2 regions of the Vibrio sp. ED004 genome follow, and region 1 is predicted to be linked to the other one. Evidence: riboswitches for the same ligand, from Rfam matches in the RefSeq annotation. Region 1 holds a riboswitch; the other holds the start of a gene.
What was found. Region 1 has a riboswitch for thiamine pyrophosphate ahead of thiB (thiamine ABC transporter substrate binding subunit). Riboswitches for the same ligand answer to the same signal wherever they lie in the genome.
Positions count from the first base shown of each region.

Region 2: it holds a riboswitch for thiamine pyrophosphate, as region 1 does, so the genes downstream of both, thiC (phosphomethylpyrimidine synthase ThiC) here and thiB (thiamine ABC transporter substrate binding subunit) in region 1, are expected to answer to the same signal.

Region 1 is NZ_CP066149.1:1,332,170-1,337,772, forward strand. Features, by position in the region: gene thiQ (thiamine ABC transporter ATP-binding protein) at 1-490, opposite strand, end outside; gene thiP (thiamine/thiamine pyrophosphate ABC transporter permease ThiP) at 501-2,096, opposite strand; gene thiB (thiamine ABC transporter substrate binding subunit) at 2,181-3,173, opposite strand; TPP riboswitch at 3,227-3,346, opposite strand; gene ITG10_RS05895 (flavin prenyltransferase UbiX) at 3,390-4,013, opposite strand; gene mpl (UDP-N-acetylmuramate:L-alanyl-gamma-D-glutamyl-meso-diaminopimelate ligase) at 4,047-5,405, opposite strand.
Region 2 is NZ_CP066149.1:1,648,429-1,654,031, forward strand. Features, by position in the region: gene ITG10_RS07420 (thiamine phosphate synthase) at 1-987, opposite strand, end outside; gene thiC (phosphomethylpyrimidine synthase ThiC) at 987-2,936, opposite strand; TPP riboswitch at 3,066-3,164, opposite strand; gene crcB (fluoride efflux transporter CrcB) at 3,227-3,610, opposite strand; gene ITG10_RS07435 (multicopper oxidase family protein) at 3,711-5,093, opposite strand; tRNA gene ITG10_RS07440 (tRNA-Trp) at 5,444-5,520, opposite strand; tRNA gene ITG10_RS07445 (tRNA-Asp) at 5,581-5,603, opposite strand, start outside.

The sequences.
Region 1 (5,603 bases):
GCAAAGGGTCAAGCGCAGAGAAAGGTTCATCAAGTAACCAAATATCGTGTGGTTGAACAAAACAACGCGCCAGTGCGACACGCTGACGTTGCCCACCAGATAGTTGTTCAGGCAGCCTATCTAAGTACTCCGCTACACCCACCTGCGCAGCCGCTTGCTCAACATCGAGCTTTTGGGTTGCGGTAAGCTTTAACCCCGGATGCAAACCTAATCCAATATTTTCACGCACCGTGAGGTGAGCAAATAGATTGTGTTCTTGGAACAACATCGCCAGCGGGCGTTGGTGCGCTTCTTTGCCAATCAATGATTGTCCTGCCACCGAGATCTCTCCCGATGTCGGCTCAATAAACCCAGCAACCAATGCAAGTAGCGTTGATTTACCCGCACCACTCGGCCCCATTAGAGCAACAATATCACCCTGCTCTGCTTGGAAATCAAAACTAAACAACTCTTGGTGATAGTGGTAATCCACATCTTTCATCACTAACATCATCGGTTCCTTAACTCTTTAGCTTTGAGCTTCGAGTAAACAAAAATTCAATCAAACTAAAGCTGCCCACACTCAGTAACAGCAAACTCACTGACACCACTGCCGCCGCTTCCATTTGATAGCTGCCTAACAATTGGAATAGATACAAAGGCAGAGTTCTAAAGTCTTGGCTACCAAATAAGGCAATTGCACTTAAGTCGCCCATCGCCAACATAAAACTGATTGAGAAAGCCTGCGCCATAGGTTTACGTAATGCACGCCACTCCACCAGCCTAAAGCGAGTGAATCCTGTCATTCCTAAGCTTGCACACACATACTGATACTGCTGAGAAAGATGCAGCATAGGCTGAGCCAAGGTTTTAATCACGTAAGGCAGCGCCATCAAACTGTTTACGGCAATCACGATAAAGAAAGCCAAGCTAAACACATCGGTAAACGAACGCAGTAATAAGAACAGACCTGTACTTATCACCAAGCCCGGCGTCACCAAAATAATAGTGCCAATCAGCTCAATCTTGTCCGCTCTAAAGTTCTTGTTCTGCAAACGCCATGCGCGACTGGTTAGAAGGATCGCGATACCAATACCAACGGCGATAATACTTGCAAGGGAAGCAACTCGAACCGAGGTCATTAATGCTGCCCAAAACGGCTCACTGCTCAGTACAGTGAGCGCCTGAGAGTTAATACCACTTAGAATAACCATGGCTAATGGCGGCAATACCAGTATTGAGACTATGATGATCCAAAAGCTATCCCAAGCTTTTGACCACCAGCTGTCCTTAACCAAATACTTCTCTTCCGACAGCTGGCTAGCCGTCACAGATATAGGCTTAGACAAACGCTGAATACTCACCGCTAATACGCCACACAGTAGCATTTGCCATATCGCGAGTAACGCGCCAGCCTGCAGATCAAAGTCGAATTTGATTGCTTGATAGATGGCTAGCTCAATGGTAGTTGATTTTGGACCACCACCCAACGCCATCACGGTAGCAAAGCTGGTGAAGCACAACATGAAGACCAAGCCACACACATGCGGTAATTGCTGTCTTAGCCTCGGCCATTCAACCCATTTAAATTTATTCCAATGACTCATGCCTAAGTGAGCACAGAGTTTATGCTGCTCGGCAGGCACAGTATCTAACGCTTGCAAAAGTAAACGGCTGGCATAAGGCAGATTAAAGAAAACGTGCGCCAACAAAATACCATTCAAGCCATAAATCGAGAATGGTAGCTCAATGTCGAAGTTCGCCAAGAACTTAGCTAACCAACCACTGTTGCCGTAAATCGCTAGCAAACCAAACACGCCGACTAACACAGGCAGAACCAAGGTCGACGCGAACAATCTTAATAACAAGGCTCGTCCAAAAAACTGTCTGCGGCACAGAGCGTGTGCAATAGGTATAGCAAAGCCAACACTCAGCACTGTTGAGAGTGTCGCCTGATAAAAGCTGAATTTCGTTACATGCCAATAGTAAGGATCTGACCATACTTGGCTGATATCAAGAGAAGGGGCATTGCTAAGCAATGCCCCAACTGCTGAAACCACGAAGGCGGTAATGAGTATCGCAACCCAGATCCCGACCTTAGGTGTTTTCTTTATCATAAATTGATTTTTTACCGTAAATGGTTCACTCCAAACATCACAAATGAACCTTTAAATACAGAAAGCTAGTTTTTTGAAAATAAGTTAAAAAGTAAGTGCACTCTGCCATTCACGAATCCAAGGCTTACGCTTCTCGGCGATCTCTTCAGAGCTAAAGCTCAACGCTGTCTGCGGTACTGTTAACTGCTCAAAGCCTTTTGGTAACTCAACATCTGTTACTGGGTACATCCAGTTACCTGTCGGCATCGCCGATTGGAACTCATCACTTAGGATAAACGCCATAAACTCATCAGCGAGCTTTTCGTTCTTACTGCCTTTAACCTTAGCAGCCACTTCCACCTGAGTGTAATGTCCTTCTTCGAAGCTCGCTGCTGCGTACTTAGAATCACTCTCTGCAATGATGTGATAAGCCGGAGAAGTTGTGTAAGACAGAACCAAGTCAGACTCACCTTCTAGAAACATAGAGTAAGCTTCAGACCAACCTTTGGTTACCGTAACGGTTTTCTGAGCTAGCTTCTTCCAAGCTGCCGTTGCTTCATCACCATAAACCGATTTCATCCATAACATCATGCCTTGTCCAGGTGTTGAAGTACGTGGATCTTGGTAGATAACCTTCAGATCATCACGCTGCTCAACCAGCTCTTTCAAACTCTTAGGCGGGTTTGTTAGTTTATCGGTGTTATATACAAAGGCAAAGTAACCAAAGTCATAAGGTACAAAGGTATTGTCATCCCAACCATTAGGCAGTGTTACTGATGAAGTATCAACCTTGTGCTCAGCCAATAAACCCGTCGCTTTCGCTTCAGCCATTAGGTTGTTATCTAGACCTAATACGATGTCAGCCTTGCTGTTACCGCCCTCAAGACGCAAGCGGTTAAGAATAGACACGCCATCTTCAAGCGCGACAAAATTCACATCACAACCACACTTCTCTTCAAATGCTTTTTCAACGGCAGGACGAGGGCCCCAATCCGCAGCAAAAGAGTCATAGGTGTATACACTCAAAGTGTTGTCTGCAGCGAAGGCAGAAAAAGAGATCGCTGTAGTAACAGCAAGGGTAGTTAATGTGAATTTCACTGGACGCTCTCCATGGTCTGAGCGGCACAGGTTTGAGGGAGGAGAACGGTAGAGGTTGTTCCTAACTCAATTCCTACGCCAGCATTATCTGGTTCAGGTTTACGGGTCCCAAGCGTGTGCTTGATCTCAGCTCGCATTCATTATTTGAATGGTTCGCTCCCCGATGAGTGTTCAGAATTGTAATTCGAATTTTAACAATAAGCTATCAAGTTTGGATCAATTACGTTGATCGTACCCCCAACGTGGCACTAAACCTTGCTCGATACCAAGATGGTCTAGAATGCGCGCCACCATAAAATCAACCAAGTCTTCGATCGATTTAGGTTGATGATAAAAACCCGGAGCTGCAGGCATGATCGTCACGCCCATGGTTGAGAGTTTATGCATGTTCTCTAGGTGCAACGTAGAAAATGGCGTCTCACGAACCACCAATAACAGCTGACCTCGCTCTTTCATAACTACGTCTGCTGCTCGCTCTATCAAGTTATCCGATAAGCCATGAGCAATTGAAGCCAAGCTACCCGCAGAACACGGACACACCACCATCTGCTTCGGTGCAGCTGAACCAGAGGCAACTGGTGAGAACCAGTCATCCTTGCCACACACCACCAGCTTTTCTGGATCACAGCCAAGATGCTTAACCAAAGCTTGTTTCGCCGCTTCCGGTCCAGCAGGTAACTTAAGTTCATGCTCTGTCGCTAAGACTACTCGCGCAGCCGACGATATCAGTAAATACACCTGATAATCGGCTGCTAATAAGCATTCGAGTAAACGCAGTCCATAAGGCGCACCAGATGCGCCAGTGAAAGCAAGAGTTATCGCTTTATCGTGTTTTGTCATGTTCTCAGTTACTTCAAATTATAAGGTCTTGGGTTAACCTTTAAGGGCTAACGCATCCAACAATTTCTGGTGAATACCACCAAAGCCACCATTACTCATTACCAAAATTTGGTCACCCGCTTGTGCCTCTGAGACAATTTTAGCAACGAATGCATCCATGTCATCACTGACGTGTGCAGGTTGATGACAAGCATCCGCGACATCCTGTACAGACCAATCAATGTTATCTGGTTGGAATAAGTAGGTAGAATCCGCTTGCTTGAGCGAATCAGCCAAGGTTTCTTTGTGCACACCGCGTTTCATGGTGGCTGAACGAGGCTCTAAAACGGCAATGATTTTTTTCGTGTCGACCTTATTACGTAAACCACCGAGCGTAAGTTCAATCGCGGTTGGGTGATGTGCAAAATCATCATAAACAGATACACTAGCCACCTCACCTTTAAACTCCAAACGGCGCTTGGTGTTGATGAAAGTCGCCAGCGATTCACACGCTAAATCCGGTGTTACACCCACATGTCTTGCCGCCGCAATCGCCATTAAGGCGTTGTTAACGTTGTGGTCGCCGACTAAATCCCAATCTACCGTACCAACACATTCGCCTTGGAAGTAAACCTCAAACTTAGAGCCGTCTTTAACTAGCTTCTTGGCATCCCAATCACCGAGTTCACCGCTCGACTCAGTCTCACTCCAGCAACCGCGAGATAGAACATCTTGAATAGCCGTGTCTTGCTTCGGTGAGAAAATGCGACCATTGCTTGGCACGGTACGCACTAAATGATGGAACTGACGCTTGATCGCTTCAAGATCATCGAAGATGTCAGCATGATCGAATTCAAGGTTATTCATGACCAAGGTTCTTGGATGGTAATGAACGAACTTAGAGCGTTTATCGAAAAAAGCACTGTCGTATTCGTCAGCTTCCACAACGAAGAACATGCTTTCGCCCAGACGAGCTGAGATACCAAAGTTACCCAATACACCACCTACAAGGAAGCCTGGTGCGTAACCGCAATCTTCAAGGACCCATGCCAGCATGCTCGATGTTGTTGTCTTGCCATGCGTGCCCGATACCGCCAAAACCCAACGATCATGTAATAAGAACTCTTGCAACCACTGCGGGCCAGATGTGTATCTAAGGTTGTTATCCAATACATACTCAACACACGGATTACCACGGCTCATCGCATTACCGATGACCACAAGGTCTGGCCTTGGTTCTAATTGGCTAGGGTCGAACCCTTCAATAATTTCAATCCCTTGAGACTCCAATAAGGTGCTCATTGGCGGGTAAACATTCGCGTCACTACCGGTAACCTTGTGACCTAATTGACGAGCCAATACCGCAGCACCACCCATGAAGGTGCCACAAATTCCTAAGATATGAATATGCATAAATTGCTTCCAAACGCTTGGCTAAATGAACCATGTCTAAATCAAACTACTTGCACTCATTATCATTAAATGACGATTAAAAGCGAGCGGCAATGCAAAACAAATTGAGTCGACATAGTAAGTGAGATCTGTGTCGCTTAGTTCATTACCATTAAAAAGATCTAACCTTTAGAATTTAGGTAAGCGTCTAGATGAATA
Region 2 (5,603 bases), 320 kb from region 1:
CGGAAATATATGGCCTAGTGCAATGTAGCTTGGATTGATTTGGACGATGCGTAGCAACTCATAATAACCATGAGTTGATAGACCGATCTTAATACCCGCTTGGCTCAGTTGGGAAAGGTTTGATTCCTCAATATCCTCTTGCCCCAGATGCACACCAAAAGCACCATGCTTAAGTGCAAGCTGCCAGTAATCGTTAATAAAAACCTGAGCGTTATGTTCTCGACCAAGTTCGATCGATCGTGCGACTTGTTGCTCTAAATCGGCTTGTTGAGGATTCTTAATACGCAGTTGGACGGTATTAATTCCGAGTTTAAGCAACCTTTCTATCCACTCAACATCATCAACCACCGGGTATAAGCCGAGGCTATTTTTGCTCAACTCAGGGAAGGTAAGTGATGTCCCTTGGTTGGCCCAACCAACACTGATATCCAGTCGTTCATCTTCTAGGACAGGGATAGGAAAATCTTGATAGTGTGATGGCCATGTTCCACGTGAAACATTCGATGCAGCGCGAGCTAAAGCCAGCGCGTCTTCCAATGGGAATTCCAACGCCAATAAAGTAAGTAGCCAAGCAAAGTGACCGCGACTATCTAATTCTTGAGGAGCTGTAGTGTCACTCTCGATAGCACGATTAGCATCTAAGTGTGACCAGATATCTAACACAGATGAATCATCGGAGACTCCGATATAGACGGTGTTCGAAGCTTGAGTCAAAGCAGTACAAACATCGGTTAAAGCAACTGAATTACTGTAATCAACAACGTGGTTCAATTGCGCTAACTGACACTCCGCCAATGAATCAACATCATGAGCAAAGCCAATAGATAATGCCTGTTGAGCATCAACGATAGAGAAGTATTGAGTTGGGCTTACACCCAACTCAACTGCATCAGTTGCTAAACCTTGTCGTTTAGCAACCAATAGACAGCTTTGAACCTCCCCCGTTAACTCGATGTATTGAGATGGGATGAGAATCTTCACTGTCATTATTCCTCTAATTGAGCTTCTTTTGCGCCTACAGCAGGGTGATAAAGTTCAGAGCCAGTATCACGGAACTCTTGCGATTTTTGACGCATTCCCTCCAACGGGTTATCTAGCATCTTAATCTCGATAGCCTGATCAGCGGCTACTTGTTCAGTGTCTTTCGCATACTCTCGAACTTCTTGAGAAATCTTCATCGAGCAGAACTTAGGTCCACACATAGAGCAGAAGTGAGCAACCTTGCCCGACTCTTGTGGCAGAGTTTCATCGTGGAAAGAACGCGCTGTTTCTGGATCTAAAGCTAGATTAAATTGGTCTTCCCAACGGAATTCAAAACGCGCTTTAGATAATGCATTATCTCGGATTTGTGCGCCCGGATGCCCTTTTGCCAAGTCTGCTGCATGTGCTGCCAGCTTGTAAGTAATCAAGCCAGTCTTCACATCTTCTTTATTTGGTAAGCCCAAATGCTCTTTAGGTGTTACATAGCAAAGCATCGCACAGCCGTACCAACCAATCATCGCCGCGCCAATACCAGAGGTAATGTGGTCATAACCTGGTGCGATATCAGTGGTCAGCGGGCCTAATGTATAGAACGGCGCTTCATGGCAGTGCTCTAACTGCTCGTCCATGTTCTCTTTAATAAGGTGCATAGGTACATGTCCAGGACCTTCAATAATCACCTGAACGTCGTATTCCCAAGCTACTTTAGTCAGCTCACCTAGAGTACGTAACTCCGAGAATTGAGCCTCATCGTTGGCGTCTGCAATAGAGCCAGGACGCAGGCCGTCACCTAGTGACAAAGCCACATCGTACTTCGCACAGATCTCGCAGATCTCGCGGAAGTGTGTGTATAAGAAGCTTTCTTGGTGATGTGCAAGACACCATTTCGCGATGATAGATCCACCACGAGAGACAATACCTGTCACACGTTTAGCCGTCATAGGAACGTAACGAAGAAGCAAACCGGCATGAATAGTGAAGTAATCAACGCCCTGCTCCGCTTGTTCAATCAAGGTATCGCGCATCACTTCCCAGTTAAGGTCTTCGGCTACGCCATTCACTTTCTCAAGCGCTTGATACATAGGAACCGTGCCAATCGGCACTGGGCTGTTACGTAGGATCCATTCACGAGTCTCGTGAATATTACGGCCTGTAGAAAGGTCCATTACGGTATCGCCGCCCCAGCGAGTCGACCACACGAGCTTCTCAACTTCTTCTTCAATCGAAGAGCTTACCGAAGAGTTACCGATATTGGCGTTCACTTTCACTAAGAAGTTTCGGCCAATAATCATAGGTTCTGATTCTGGGTGGTTGATGTTTGAAGGGATGATAGCTCGGCCTTCAGCGACCTCTTTGCGCACGAACTCAGGGGTAATTTCTTTGGGTAGGTTTGCGCCAAAGTTATGACCAGGGTGTTGGTGATTAAGCTGTTCATCAGCGAACTTCTGACGCCCCATGTTCTCACGTATCGCAATGTACTCCATCTCAGGAGTGATAATGCCCTGACGAGCATAATGCAGTTGAGTTACACATTGGTCACCAGTAGCACGACGAATTCGAGGCAGGTTTCCGTAACGAAGGTCATCTAGGGTTTCATCTTCTAAACGTTCTTTGGTGTAAACAGAGCTTACATCATCGAGCAATTCTGTATCACCACGCTCTTCAATCCATTGCTCTCGCAACTTAGGAAGGCCGTTATAAAGGTCTATTTCATGCGTAGGATCGGTATAAACACCGGAGGTATCGTAGACATGAATCGGCTCATTAGGTTCGAATACAGGCTCTTTTTTGGTACCACCAACAAGGCTATCTGCGAGGGATATTTCTCGTACAGGGACTTGAATGTCCTCTCGAGATCCTTGGATGTAAGCTTTTTTTGAATTTGGATAAGGTTGTACGGATAAAGAATCGATGAAATTCTTCGCTTCCAGTCTTGCTTGTTTACGACTCGACATAGCATTTTTCCTTGGCTTTTAGCCATTATTTATAGGGATAAAAATGCTTGACGGATTAGATGCTACAAGAGGGATCACGGTAAGAAATACAGTTGTGATCTGGAGATAGATCTCTAGAAGGATTCTAGTTAGATATCTACTCTTGTTCCCTTCGCAGGTATTAGCCTGATCAGGTTCAACGGATCCCGAGTTAACGGTCTCAGCCATATGGCACTCCGACAAGTTCGATCGAGTATATAAAAACGGCTTGGATAAACCAAGCCGAGTTGTTAACAAATCGTAAGAAAGTTCTAAGACTTTATCAAAAGTTGGAAGCCGATCCATGCAGCCGAGATACTGAGAACCACGTTGAGCAGCACATTGAGCCCCATCTTAAAGAAAGCACCCTGCTGCATAAGAAGTACGTTATCCATCGAAAATGTAGAGAACGTAGTCAGGGCTCCAAGGAAACCAAGGCCGATGATCTGTCTCCATGGTTCAGTCGCAACCATCTCATTTTCAAATGCGGCGATGAGCAAACCCATAATGAAGGAGCCGATTACGTTAACAGTTAGTGTACCGTAAGGAAAACCACGCCCTAACATCACTACACATAACTCTGAAATCAAATAGCGCGAACAAGCGCCAAATGCACCACCAATGGCAATAAAACCTAAAATAGATAGCTGACCCATGAATCCTCCCAAATAACAGTCCCTATATTCTAGCTTTACCGCCGATAAAAGCGAGGGTAGAAACTAAGAATGCATGTGCAAATATTAAACGTTACAGGTGTCACTTAACTTCAATATATCCCATCAAACCCGTTTTCATGTGCTCAATTACATGACAGTGGTACATCCAACGTCCTGGGTTGTCTGCAACAAATGCCGCTTTCGCTCGGCCATTTTTCCCTAGTAACACAGTATCGGTATGGAAAGGTTCTTCTATTTTTTTACCATCTAGTTCCAATACAGTGAATGTATGACCATGAATATGAATTGGGTGGTGGTATTGAGTGACGTTCTTAAGGTCGAATATATAAGTTTTGCCTAACTCTAAAGTCGCCAATGGATCGGGAATATTGTCTTTGCTCATACCCTCCCACGCGCGTTTATTCGTAAGCCAAAACTTAGGCATAGACTTCCCATCTTTAGATACCGGTGAGACTGCTCCTTCCCATTCAAACACAAAATCAATTTCTTCTGCGTTAACGAGATCTAAGTTAGGCACAGGATTGAGAGGCAATGAAGGAAGTATTTGACCTTCTATTAGCGTGGAATCTACAACCTCAAACTCACACAAGGAAAAAGGAAAGCGCCCTTTCATTTGAAGCACATTCACTCGCTCCCCCGCCTTGGGAGCAATCAACCCGAGATCGACACGCATACCTGGGCCAATTTTGTGTTGAGTCAGCTTATAAGATGTCTTTACAGGGTTACCATCAATGGCAATCACCCATGCTTCAGCACCTTCAATAGCTATCGGATAGGTAATCGTGTTATCAACATTCGCGATACGTAGCCTAGTCGTTGCGTGCTGCTTCAATTGATAGATGGGTTCATGTACGCCATTGACGCTACTCCACTCTCCTGGCGTGCCCATACGAGCACTGAGACGAGGAATCATCAAGTCTTTCCACTGGCCTTGTTTGTCGATATGCCAATGTTTAAGCATCAGAGCATGCTCTTCATCGAACTGAACTGGCGCACTCTCTTCGACAATAATAAGCCCGACCAAGCCCATACCAAGTTGCTTAACACTGTTCATGTGCGGGTGATACCAGAATGTACCCGCATCTGGTGGCGCAAACTCATAGACAAACGTTTCACCGGGCATAATAGGAGGCTGACTTAAGAAAGGAACCCCATCCATTTCGATCGGAATTCTCAGGCCATGCCAATGAATTGTGGTCGGTTCTGATAGCTTGTTTGTAAATCGAATCGTTACCTTTTCGCCTTGTCGACAGCGAATAATCGGTGCTGGAATCTGTCCATTAAAGGCTAAAACATTAGTACTAAATCCCTTCACCAACTCAGCGGTTGAAGGCTCAGCAGTTAAGTCATAAACGAGCTTTCCTTGCTCATCAACAGACCGCTTCATTGAGCAAGCAGGTAGGACGGTTAGCGCAGATATAGCGAGAGATGATTGAATAAACTTGCGACGGGAAATATCCATATTTGTTGCCTTTTAGTAATAACGACCAAAATGTAACAAAATATTGAGAACAATTCTCATAAAGAAGTGCGGTTTGTGCTGTCAATTGTTTATAAAAGAAGCGGAGATAAGTAAGCACTTACATTTTTAAGCATAGATTCTGTCAAAGATAAGAATTATCGATTAAAAATCAAACCAGCAGACGTAAAAAAGCCCCAGCATTTCTGATGAGGTTTTATATGGCAGGAGTGGAAGTTTAGACTCCCAACACGCGCTATTTTGGTGGGTCGGGGAATCCGCAGCTTTACTAATGGCGTATATTAGATGCGGAAAGCAAAAAGGCTCTAGCATTTCTGCTAGAGCCTTAAATATGGCAGGGGTGGAGAGATTCGAACTCCCAACACGCGGATTTGGAATCCGCTGCTCTGCCAATTGGAGCTACACCCCTAAAAATTTATCTTACTTCAGATTCGAAAAAACCTCGCACTAGGCGAGGTTATCGAATAAGTGGCGGAGTGGACGGGACTCGAA